DNA from 3 places in the Streptomyces sp. NPDC104761 genome. Region 3 is predicted to be linked to each of the others. Evidence: predicted binding sites of a transcription regulator. Region 3 holds the regulator's gene; each other region holds the start of a gene.
The links. Region 3 encodes HspR, which represses chaperone genes until heat shock. Its sites were predicted from a motif close to TTGAGNNNNNNNNNCTCAA; they were not measured.
Positions count from the first base shown of each region.

Region 1 (3,271 bases), on a different contig from region 3:
ACGGCGATCCTGGCCCTCACCTCGCTCTTCGCGAGCTGGGCCAGCCCCGGTCTGCTGTACGCGCTCTACCAGGACTCCAGCACCGACGTCGCCCACCTGCTGCGCACCCCGGTCTTCGTCCTGCTGGCCAGCGCGCTGTGGATCGCGGGCGGGCTGCTGTCGCCGTACGCGCTGGCCTTCGTGCTCGTCCTGACCGCACTGGAGCGGCGGATAGGCGGTGCCCGCGCGATCCTCGTCTTCCTGGCCGGCCATGTCCTCGCCACCCTCGCGACCGAGGTCCCGGTCGGCCTCGCGGTCCTGGCCGGCCACCTTCCCGACACCTCGCTGCACCGCCTCGACTACGGCATCAGCTTCGGCGTGGCCGCCAGCATCGGCGCGCTCTGCGGCCTCCTCGCCCCCTGGGTGCGCTGGCCGCTGCTCGCCCTGGTCGGCTACAGCCTCGTCACCGACCTCATCGCCTTCCAGGACCCGATGACCAACTGGGGGCACCTGATCTCGCTGGGCATCGGCACGGGGCTCTGGCCGTTGGTCCGGCGCTGGCGGCGGGAGCGGGTCCAGGCCCTGGCCCCGGCCGGCGTCGTCCCCGTGGCCCCCTGAGCGCTCAGCCGCGCCGCGCCGCCGAGCCGCGTTGTGTACCGCCTTGCCCTGTCCGTCCGGCGGCGGTTTCGGGTCCTTTCCCGTGAGTTGTGTTGCGGTGGTGTGGCGGTGCCGCCATCTCTTTCCGCCGCAACGGCGCTCAGCCGCAACGGCGCTCAGCCGCGACGGCGTTGTTCGGCGGTGCCGGACCGGCCGGGGCGCCGCGCCGTTGTGACAGGCGGTCGGGGGCCGGGTGCGGGTGCGTCGTGGCTGGTCGCGCAGTTCCCCGCGCCCCTGGCGGGGCGCTTCAGTGGGCCGGGGGTTCAACGCCGGGGAGGGGCGGTCGGGAAGCCGGGTGCGGGTGCGTCGTGGCCGGTCGCGCAGTTCCCCGCGCCCCTGGCGGGGCGCTTCAGTGGGCCGGGGTCCAGACGTACGGGGTTGTTGTCGTCAGCGTTCTGAAGCCCAGGCGCTTCAGGATCGGGGCGCTGGCGGACGAGGCCTCCACGAGGAGGTAGGGGGTGTTCCTGGCTGCCGCTCGGGTCGCTCGCAGGGCGACCAGTGCGCGGTAGATGCCCTTGCCGCGCCACTCGGCCAGGGTGGAGCCGCCCAGCAGCATGGCGAAGTCCGTGCCGGGGCGGAAGGCCACCCAGGCGGCCGAGACGACCTCTCCGGCGGCCTCGGCCACGAACACCTCGTTGTCGTCGGGGGCGACCGTGAGCCGGCCGCGCAGGTAGCCCGCGAGCCACGACATGTCCTCGCCCCACACCGCGCTTTCCAGCGCGGCGATCCGCCCCAGGTCCGCGTCGGCGGTGACCCGGCGCAGGGTCACGCCAGGCGGCAGGGCGGCCGCGGCCACGGCCGACTCGTCGACCAGGGCGATCACCACCGTCTCCCGCGGCTCCGGCACGAAGCCCGCCGCGCGCAGCCGGTCGGGGAGGTCCGCCGGGGCGTCGTGCCCGCGCGTCTTCCACTCCACGGCCTCGCCGCGCGCCGCGAAGAAGTCCCGCTGCCGGGCGATCAGCGCGTCCAGTTCGGGGCCGCGCACCCCGCCCCAGTCGCGCGGCCCGGTCACGAAGCCGCGGTGCTGGCCCACCACCCGCAGGGCGGGGCCGTCGTGCTCGTAGGTGATGCCGGGCGCGGGGACGGGCTGGACGGCGCGCATCTGGGCGTCGTAGGCGGCGAGCAGGGCCGCGTCGAGGTCGGTGTCGGTCACCGGCCGACCGTACGGGGAATGAGCCCGCGCGGAGCAACTGTTTTCACGGGCGCGGGACCGTGTTCGGCCAGGTCGGCACTCGATCGCTCAGAGCGAACATATGCATGGGAACATTTCTGGGCTCCTGAACATTGAGTCGGCATAGCTCAAGTTGACTGCCGAAGGGGAGATCATGGCTTCGACGTCCGCATCACTCACCCTCCCTGTGCTGCCTCTCGACGGCGAGGTCGTGCTGCCCGGGATGGTGGTCCCGCTGGACCTGAAGGACCCCGATGTACGCGCCGCCGTGGAGGCCGCGCAGGCCGCCGCCCGCACCGAGCCCGGCAAGCCCAGGGTGCTGCTGGTGCCGCGGGTCGACGGGGCCTACCCGAGCACCGGTGTGCTCGGCACGGTCGAACAGGTCGGCCGCCTTGCCGACGGTGACCCCGGCGCGCTGATCCGCGGCCGCTCCCGGGTGCGCATCGGCGCCGGTACGACCGGCCCGGGTGCCGCCCTGTGGGTGGAGGGCACCCGTATCGACGAGAACGTCCCGGACCCGGTGCCCGGTCATGTCACCGAGCTGGTCAAGGAGTACAAGGCCCTCGCCACCGCCTGGCTGCGCAAGCGCGGCGCCTGGCAGGTCGTGGACCGGGTGCAGGCCATCGACGACGTCTCCCAGCTGGCCGACAACTCCGGTTACTCGCCCTTCCTGACCACCGAGCAGAAGATCGAACTGCTGGAGACCGTCGACGCGGTCGCCCGCCTGAAGCTGGCCACCCAGCACCTGCGCGACCACCTCGCGGAGCAGGACGTGGCGGAGACCATCGCCAAGGACGTCCAGGAGGGCGTCGACAAGCAGCACCGCGAGTTCCTGCTCCGCCGCCAGCTGGAGGCGGTGCGCAAGGAGCTGCGCGAGCTGAACGGCGACGCCGCCAAGGACGGCGAGGAGTCCGACGACTACCGCGCCCGCGTGGAGGCCGCCGACCTGCCGGAGAAGGTCCGCGAGGCCGCCCTCAAGGAGGTCGACAAGCTGGAGCGCTCCAGCGACCAGTCGCCCGAGGGCTCGTGGATCCGCACCTGGCTGGACACGGTCCTGGAACTGCCGTGGAACGAGCGGACCGAGGACCAGTACGACATCCAGGGCGCCAAGGCGATCCTGGACGCCGAGCACGCGGGCCTGGAGGACGTGAAGGAACGGATCACCGAGTACCTGGCGGTGCGCAAGCGCCGCAGCGACCGGGGGCTCGGAGTCATCGGCGGTCGTCGCGGCGGTGCCGTGCTGGCGCTCGTCGGTCCGCCCGGTGTCGGCAAGACCTCGCTCGGTGAGTCGGTCGCGCATGCGATGGGCCGGAAGTTCGTCCGGGTCGCCCTCGGCGGCGTCCGGGACGAGGCCGAGATCCGCGGCCACCGCCGTACGTACGTCGGCGCGCTGCCCGGCCGGATCGTCCGCGCCATCAAGGAGGCCGGTTCGATGAACCCGGTCGTCCTGCTCGACGAGATCGA
Region 1 is NZ_JBVJNZ010000006.1:170,269-173,539, reverse strand. It holds gene ACZ63F_RS18440 (rhomboid-like protein) at 1-597, shown strand, start outside; gene ACZ63F_RS18435 (GNAT family N-acetyltransferase) at 986-1,789, opposite strand; gene lon (endopeptidase La) at 1,962-3,271, shown strand, end outside.
Region 1: lon (endopeptidase La) is a predicted target of HspR. The motif match lies at 1,921-1,939, and genes of this name have one in related genera.

Region 2 (3,271 bases), on a different contig from region 3:
CAACCCGCTGCGGACCATGGACGACGAGGAGTGGCGGTTCGTCCTCGCCCACGAGATGCTGCACGCCGCCCTGCGCCACGGCGACCGCCTCGGCGCCCGCGACCCCTACCTCTTCAACATCGCCTGCGACTACGTCATCAACGGCTGGCTGGCTGAGATGCGCGTCGGTGAGATGCCTGAAGGACTGCTGTACGACGCCGGGTTGAAGGGACTCTCGGCCGAGGAGGTGTACGACCGGATCGCCGTCGACCTGAGACGGATGCGGCGGCTCGCCACCTTGCGCGGCAAGGGACGCGGTGACGTGCTGGGCGCGCCGCTCGGGCCGCCCGGCGCGTACGTCGACCTCGACGAGTTCTACCGCCGCGGGCTGAGTCAGGGGCTCGACCTGCACCAGACGCAGGACCGGGGACTGCTGCCCGGCGGACTGGTCGAGGAGATCCGCGCACTCAGCCATCCGCCGCTGCCCTGGGACGCCCGGCTCGCCCGCTGGTTCGACGAGTTCGTGCCGCGCCCGGAGGCCGTACGGTCCTACGCCCGCCCCTCGCGCCGGCAGTCGTCCACCCCGGACATCCCGCGCGCCGGCCGGTACTTTCCGCCCGAGGAGGTCGCCCGTTGCACCTTCGGCGTGGTCCTCGACACCTCCGGCTCCATGGACCGCACCCTGCTCGGCAAGGCCCTCGGCGCGATCGCCTCCTACGCCGAGGCCCGTGACGTACCCGCCGCACGTGTCGTCTTCTGCGACGCGGCCCCGCACGACGCCGGCTACCTCCCGACCACCGAGATCGCCGGCCGGGTCCGCGTGCACGGCCGCGGCGGGACGGTCCTGCAGCCCGGCATCGACCTGCTCCAGCGCGCCGACGACTTCCCGCCCGCCGCGCCGGTCCTGGTGATCACCGACGGCTGGTGCGACGTCCTGCGGGTGCGCCGCGAGCACGCCTACCTGATCCCGGACGGACGTCGTCTGCCGTTCACCCCCCGTGGGCCGGTCTTCCGGGTGCGGTGAGCCCTGATGTGATCGGATGGGGGCGAGCGAACCGGTTCATTCGCCTTCATCGCCGAAAGGAACAACCGTGGCTACCACGCGCACCGCACACACCGTCTGGGAAGGCAGCCTGACCGAGGGCAACGGGGTCATCACCTTCGACTCCTCCGGTATCGGCGAGCAGCCCGTCACGTGGGCCTCGCGCTCCCAGGAGGCGAACGGGAAGACCAGCCCGGAGGAGCTGATCGCGGCCGCCCACTCCAGCTGCTTCTCCATGGCGCTCTCGCACGCCCTGACCGGTGCCGGCACCCCGCCCACCAAGCTGGTCACCAACGCCGACGTCACCTTCCAGCCGGGCACCGGCATCACCGGCATCCACCTGACCGTCGAGGGCACCGTCCCCGGCCTGGACGCGGACGGCTTCGTCGCCGCCGCCGAGGACGCCAAGAAGAACTGCCCGGTCAGCCAGGCCCTGGCCGGCACCACGATCACCCTGGACGCGAAGCTCGCCTGACCGTCCAGCCCGCCGCGCTGCCGCGCACCCCCCGTCCGAGGGTGCGCGGCAGCGTCGTTCCCGGGGTACCCGGCATTGACAACAGCTCGCTCAAGTTTTGTGCTGGAGTCGGGGAAGTGCCCGGGCGGAAAGGGGACGGACATGGCACGTGCGGTCGGTATCGACCTCGGTACGACGAACTCGGTGGTGGCCCTGCTGGAGGGCGGTGAGCCCACCGTCGTCGCCAACGCCGAGGGGGCGCGCACCACCCCGTCGGTCGTGGCCTTCGCGAAGAACGGCGACGTGCTGGTCGGCGAGGTCGCCAAACGGCAGGCGGTGACCAACGTGGACCGCACCGCGCGCTCGGTCAAGCGGCACATGGGCGACGCGGCCTGGCGGTTCCCGGAGAGCGGGAGCGTCGACGGCACCCGCTTCCGGGCCCAGGAGCTCTCGGCGCGCGTGCTGCAGAAGCTCAAGCGGGACACCGAGGCCTACCTCGGCGAGGACGTCACCGACGCGGTGATCACCGTGCCCGCGTACTTCGACGACGCCCAGCGGCAGGCCACCAAGGAGGCCGGGGAGATCGCCGGCCTGAAGGTGCTGCGGATCATCAACGAGCCGACGGCCGCCGCGCTGGCCTACGGCCTGGACCGGGGAGAGGAGCAGACCGTCCTCGTCTTCGACCTCGGCGGCGGCACCTTCGACGTGTCGCTCCTGGAGATCGGCGACGGCGTGATCGAGGTCAAGGCCACCAACGGCGACACGCACCTGGGCGGCGACGACTGGGACCAGCGGGTCGTCGAGCACCTCGTGAAGCGGTTCAAGGGGCAGTACGGCGTCGATCTCGGCAACGACAGGATGGCGGTGCAGCGGCTGCGCGAGAGCGCCGAGAAGGCGAAGATCGAGCTGTCGTCGTCGACGGAGACGTCGATCAACCTGCCGTACATCACGGCCTCGGCGGAGGGGCCGCTGCATCTGGAGGAGAAGCTGACGCGGGCCCAGTTCCAGGAGCTCACGGCCGACTTGCTGGACCGCTGCAAGAAGCCCTTCCACCAGGCCGTCAAGGACGCGGGCGTGCAGGTGTCGGCGATCGACCACGTCATCCTGGTCGGCGGGTCCACCCGGATGCCCGCCGTCACCGAACTGGTCCGTGAACTCACCGGCAAAGATCCCCACAAGGGCGTCAACCCGGACGAGGTGGTCGCGGTCGGCGCGGCCCTCCAGGCGGGAGTCATCCGCGGTGACGTGAAGGACGTGCTGCTGCTCGACGTCACCCCGCTGTCCCTGGGCATCGAGACCAAGGGCGGCATCATGACCAAGCTCATCGAGCGCAACACCACCATCCCGACCCGGCGTTCGGAGATCTTCACGACCGCGGCCGACAACCAGCCCTCGGTGGGCATCCAGGTCTACCAGGGCGAACGCGAGATCGCCGCGTACAACAAGAAGCTGGGCGTCTTCGACCTCACCGGCCTGCCGCCCGCACCGCGCGGGGTGCCGCAGATCGAGGTGGGCTTCGACATCGACGCGAACGGGATCATGCACGTCTCGGCGAAGGACCTGGCGACCGGCCGCGAGCAGAAGATGACCGTGACCGGCGGCTCCGCGCTCCCCAAGGACGACATCGATCGCATGATGCGGGAGGCGGAGCAGTACGCCGAGGAGGACCGCAAGCGGCGTGAGGCCGCGGAGACCCGCAACCAGGCCGAGCAACTCGTCTACCAGACGGAGAAGTTCCTCCGGGAGAACGAGGAGAGGGTGCCGGGCGCCACGAAGTCCGAGGTGGAGGCGGCGAT
Region 2 is NZ_JBVJNZ010000016.1:55,542-58,812, reverse strand. It holds gene ACZ63F_RS34595 (vWA domain-containing protein) at 1-1,003, shown strand, start outside; gene ACZ63F_RS34590 (OsmC family protein) at 1,071-1,496, shown strand; gene dnaK (molecular chaperone DnaK) at 1,638-3,271, shown strand, end outside.
Region 2: dnaK (molecular chaperone DnaK) is a predicted target of HspR. The motif match lies at 1,572-1,590, and genes of this name have one in related genera.

Region 3 (3,271 bases):
CATCCTGCAGCCCGGGTATCGCATCGGCGAGCGCACCATCCGCCCCGCGCGGGTGGCGGTCGCCGAACCCCAGCCGGGGGCGACGCCGGCGAAGGCCGAGGGGACCGAGGAGGCCCCCGCGGCCGACGAGAAGGACAACGGCCCTGAGGAGGGCTGACGTAATAAGTACCGAGCGGAAGGAGGGGCGTCGGGGATGAGCACCAAGGACTTCATCGAGAAGGACTACTACAAGGTCCTCGGCGTCCCCAAGGACGCCACCGAGGCCGAGATCAAGAAGGCGTACCGGAAGCTCGCCCGCGAGTTCCACCCGGACGCCAACAAGGGCAACGCCAAGGCCGAGGAGCGCTTCAAGGAGATCTCCGAGGCGAACGACATACTCGGCGACCCCAAGAAGCGCAAGGAGTACGACGAGGCCCGCGCCCTCTTCGGTAACGGCGGGTTCCGCCCGGGGCCGGGCGCGGGCGGCGGCAACTTCAACTTCGACCTGGGCGACCTCTTCGGGGGCAGCGCCCAGGGCGGGGGCGGCTTCGGCGGCGGCGGCTTCAGTGACGTCCTGGGGGGCCTGTTCAACCGGGGCGGCGGCACGGCCGGCCGTACCCAGCCGCGGCGCGGCCAGGACATCGAGTCCGAGGTCACGCTGAGCTTCACGGAGGCCATCGAGGGCGCCACGGTCCCGCTGCGGATGTCCTCGCAGGCCCCCTGCAAGGCCTGTTCCGGCACCGGCGACGCGAACGGCACGCCCAGGGTGTGCCCGACCTGCGTCGGCACCGGCCAGGTTGCTCGGGGCTCCGGCGGCGGCTTCTCGCTGACCGACCCCTGCCCGGACTGCAAGGGCCGCGGCCTGATCGCGGAGAACCCCTGCCCCGACTGCAAGGGCAGCGGGCGCGCCAAGTCGTCCCGGACCATGCAGGTCCGCATCCCGGCGGGGGTGACCGACGGCCAGCGCATCCGGCTGCGCGGCAAGGGCGCACCGGGCGAACGCGGCGGCCCCGCGGGCGACCTGTACGTCATGGTGCACGTGGACACCCACCCGGTGTTCGGCCGCAAGGACGACAACCTCACGGTGACCGTCCCGGTGACCTTCACCGAGGCGGCGCTCGGCGGCGAGGTCAGGGTGCCCACCCTGGGCGGACCGCCGGTCACCCTGAAGCTGCCCCCGGGCACGCCCAACGGCCGCACCATGCGCGCCCGTGGCAAGGGCGCGGTCCGCAAGGACGGCACCCGCGGCGACCTCCTGGTCACCGTCGAGGTGAGTGTCCCGAAGGACCTGTCGGGGAATGCTCGGGACGCATTGGAGGCGTATCGCGAGGCGACCGCGGGCGAGGACCCGCGCGCCGAGCTGTTCGATGCCGCGAAGGGAGCATGACGCAGATGGACGGCCGTCGACGTAACCCGTATGAACTGACCGAGGAGACTCCGGTCTACGTCATCTCGGTGGCGGCCCAGCTCTCCGGACTGCACCCGCAGACGCTGCGCCAGTACGACCGCCTCGGCCTGGTCTCCCCCGACCGCACGGCCGGGCGCGGCCGCCGCTACTCGGCCCGCGACATCGAACTGCTCCGCCAGGTGCAGGCGCTGTCCCAGGACGAGGGCATCAACCTGGCCGGCATCAAGCGCATCATCGAACTGGAGAACCAGGTCATGGCACTCCAGCAGCGCGTCGCCGAACTCCAGGCGACCGTCGACGGCGCGGCGGCCGCGATGCAGCAGCGCGAGGCCGCCGTCCACGCCTCCTACCGCCGCGACCTGGTCCCGTACCAGGAGGTCCAGCAGACCAGCGCGCTGGTGGTGTGGCGGCCGAAGAAGGCCAAGGACTAGCGGTACGCGTGCGAAGGGGCCCGGAGGTCACGACCTCCGGGCCCCTTTCGTCGTCCGGTCAGTAGTCCCCTCAGTAGTCCCAGATGCCGTAGGCCGCCGAGGTGACCGACGCCTCGGCGCCCGAGGCGTCCAGGCGGACGACGCGGTAGTAGTAGAGGCCCAGTTCGTCCCCGGACACGGTCGTGTCCATGTAGGACGCGGCGGTGCCCGCAGGGCCCTCGGCCAGGGTGCTCCAGGCGGCCGCCGCGGGGTCCCAGCGCTCCACCCGGTAGGCGGCGAACCGGGAGCAGTCGCCGAGGCCGGAGCTCTCCGAGCAGGTGACGTACGGCTCCGGGTAACGGTCGGCACGGACACCGGTCGTGGTCCAGCCGGGCGGCCGGGTGTCCGGCAGGGCGACCTGGACGGCCGTGGTGTGGAAGAAGTCGGGGCCCTCGTTCTCGTACAGGTGGTGACCGTCCGCTGCGGCCACACGGTAGACGTGGGTGGCGCCGTCCGGGACGGTCGGGCAGACGATCCCTGTCGCGGACGAGTCCGAGCTCCAGCAGTTCTTCTTCCAGACCGTCTCGCCGGTGTCCGGGTCGGTCGTGCCCTGCCAGACGTAGTACTCGGTGACGTCGTCGTCGGCGGGCGGTGTCCACGTCAGGCGGACGCCCAGCGGGACGGGTTCGGCCGTCAGGTCTTCCACCGGGGCCGGCCGCACCCTGTCCGGCGTGGTCGCCGTGGCCGCCGGACCGGGCGGCGACTCATGGCCGTACGGGTCGATCGTCACGACCGTGTAGTCGTACGTCGTCTCGGACGCGCCGGAGACGTCCCAGCAGGAGCCGTTGATCTGGCGGTCGCCGGCGTACCCGGGGGCGTCGCCGGTCCAGGTCCAGTAGGTGTGAGGATCCGTCAGCGGCGGGTCCTGCGAGCTGTTCGGCTTGCACCCGGCCACCGTGCTGCTGACGCCGGTCGCCCTGTCGGTGCGGACCACCCGGTAGACACGGATGCCGTCGAGGCCGGAGGCGGCGAGGCGAAGGGGCCGCCGGAGCCGAAGTCGCGGGTGACGGTCCAGTGGACGCCGAAGTCGTCCTTCGGGAGGCCGGACGCCGGCGCACCGCTCCAGCTCTCGTCGACCGCGGAGTCGCAGGCGGTCTTCTTCGGGGTGCCCTTGAACGTGGTGTTCGCGAACAACTGCCGCGTGAAGACGGGGGAGGAGCAGGCCGTGGCCGCCGAGGCGGTGCAGGCGGCGCCGCCGGGCAACGTGCCGGCGGTGGCGAACACCGCGGCGACGGCCGTGGCGCTTCTGGCTGGGTTCATTCGATCCTCTGGTCGCATCCGCACGACCGGAACGGCCGTTCCGGATGTCGACTCGTGAGGAACCGCGTTGGTTGTACTGATCTTTGCCTGCCCGTGAACTCCCGTTGGATGGAGGGTCCGTAAAGAGTGTTTGGAGGTGATTCCGCTGAGCCTT
Region 3 is NZ_JBVJNZ010000010.1:157,777-161,047, reverse strand. It holds gene grpE (nucleotide exchange factor GrpE) at 1-157, shown strand, start outside; gene dnaJ (molecular chaperone DnaJ) at 194-1,366, shown strand; gene ACZ63F_RS26500 (heat shock protein transcriptional repressor HspR) at 1,372-1,818, shown strand; gene ACZ63F_RS26495 (fibronectin type III domain-containing protein) at 1,889-2,791, opposite strand; gene ACZ63F_RS26490 (hypothetical protein) at 2,861-3,175, shown strand.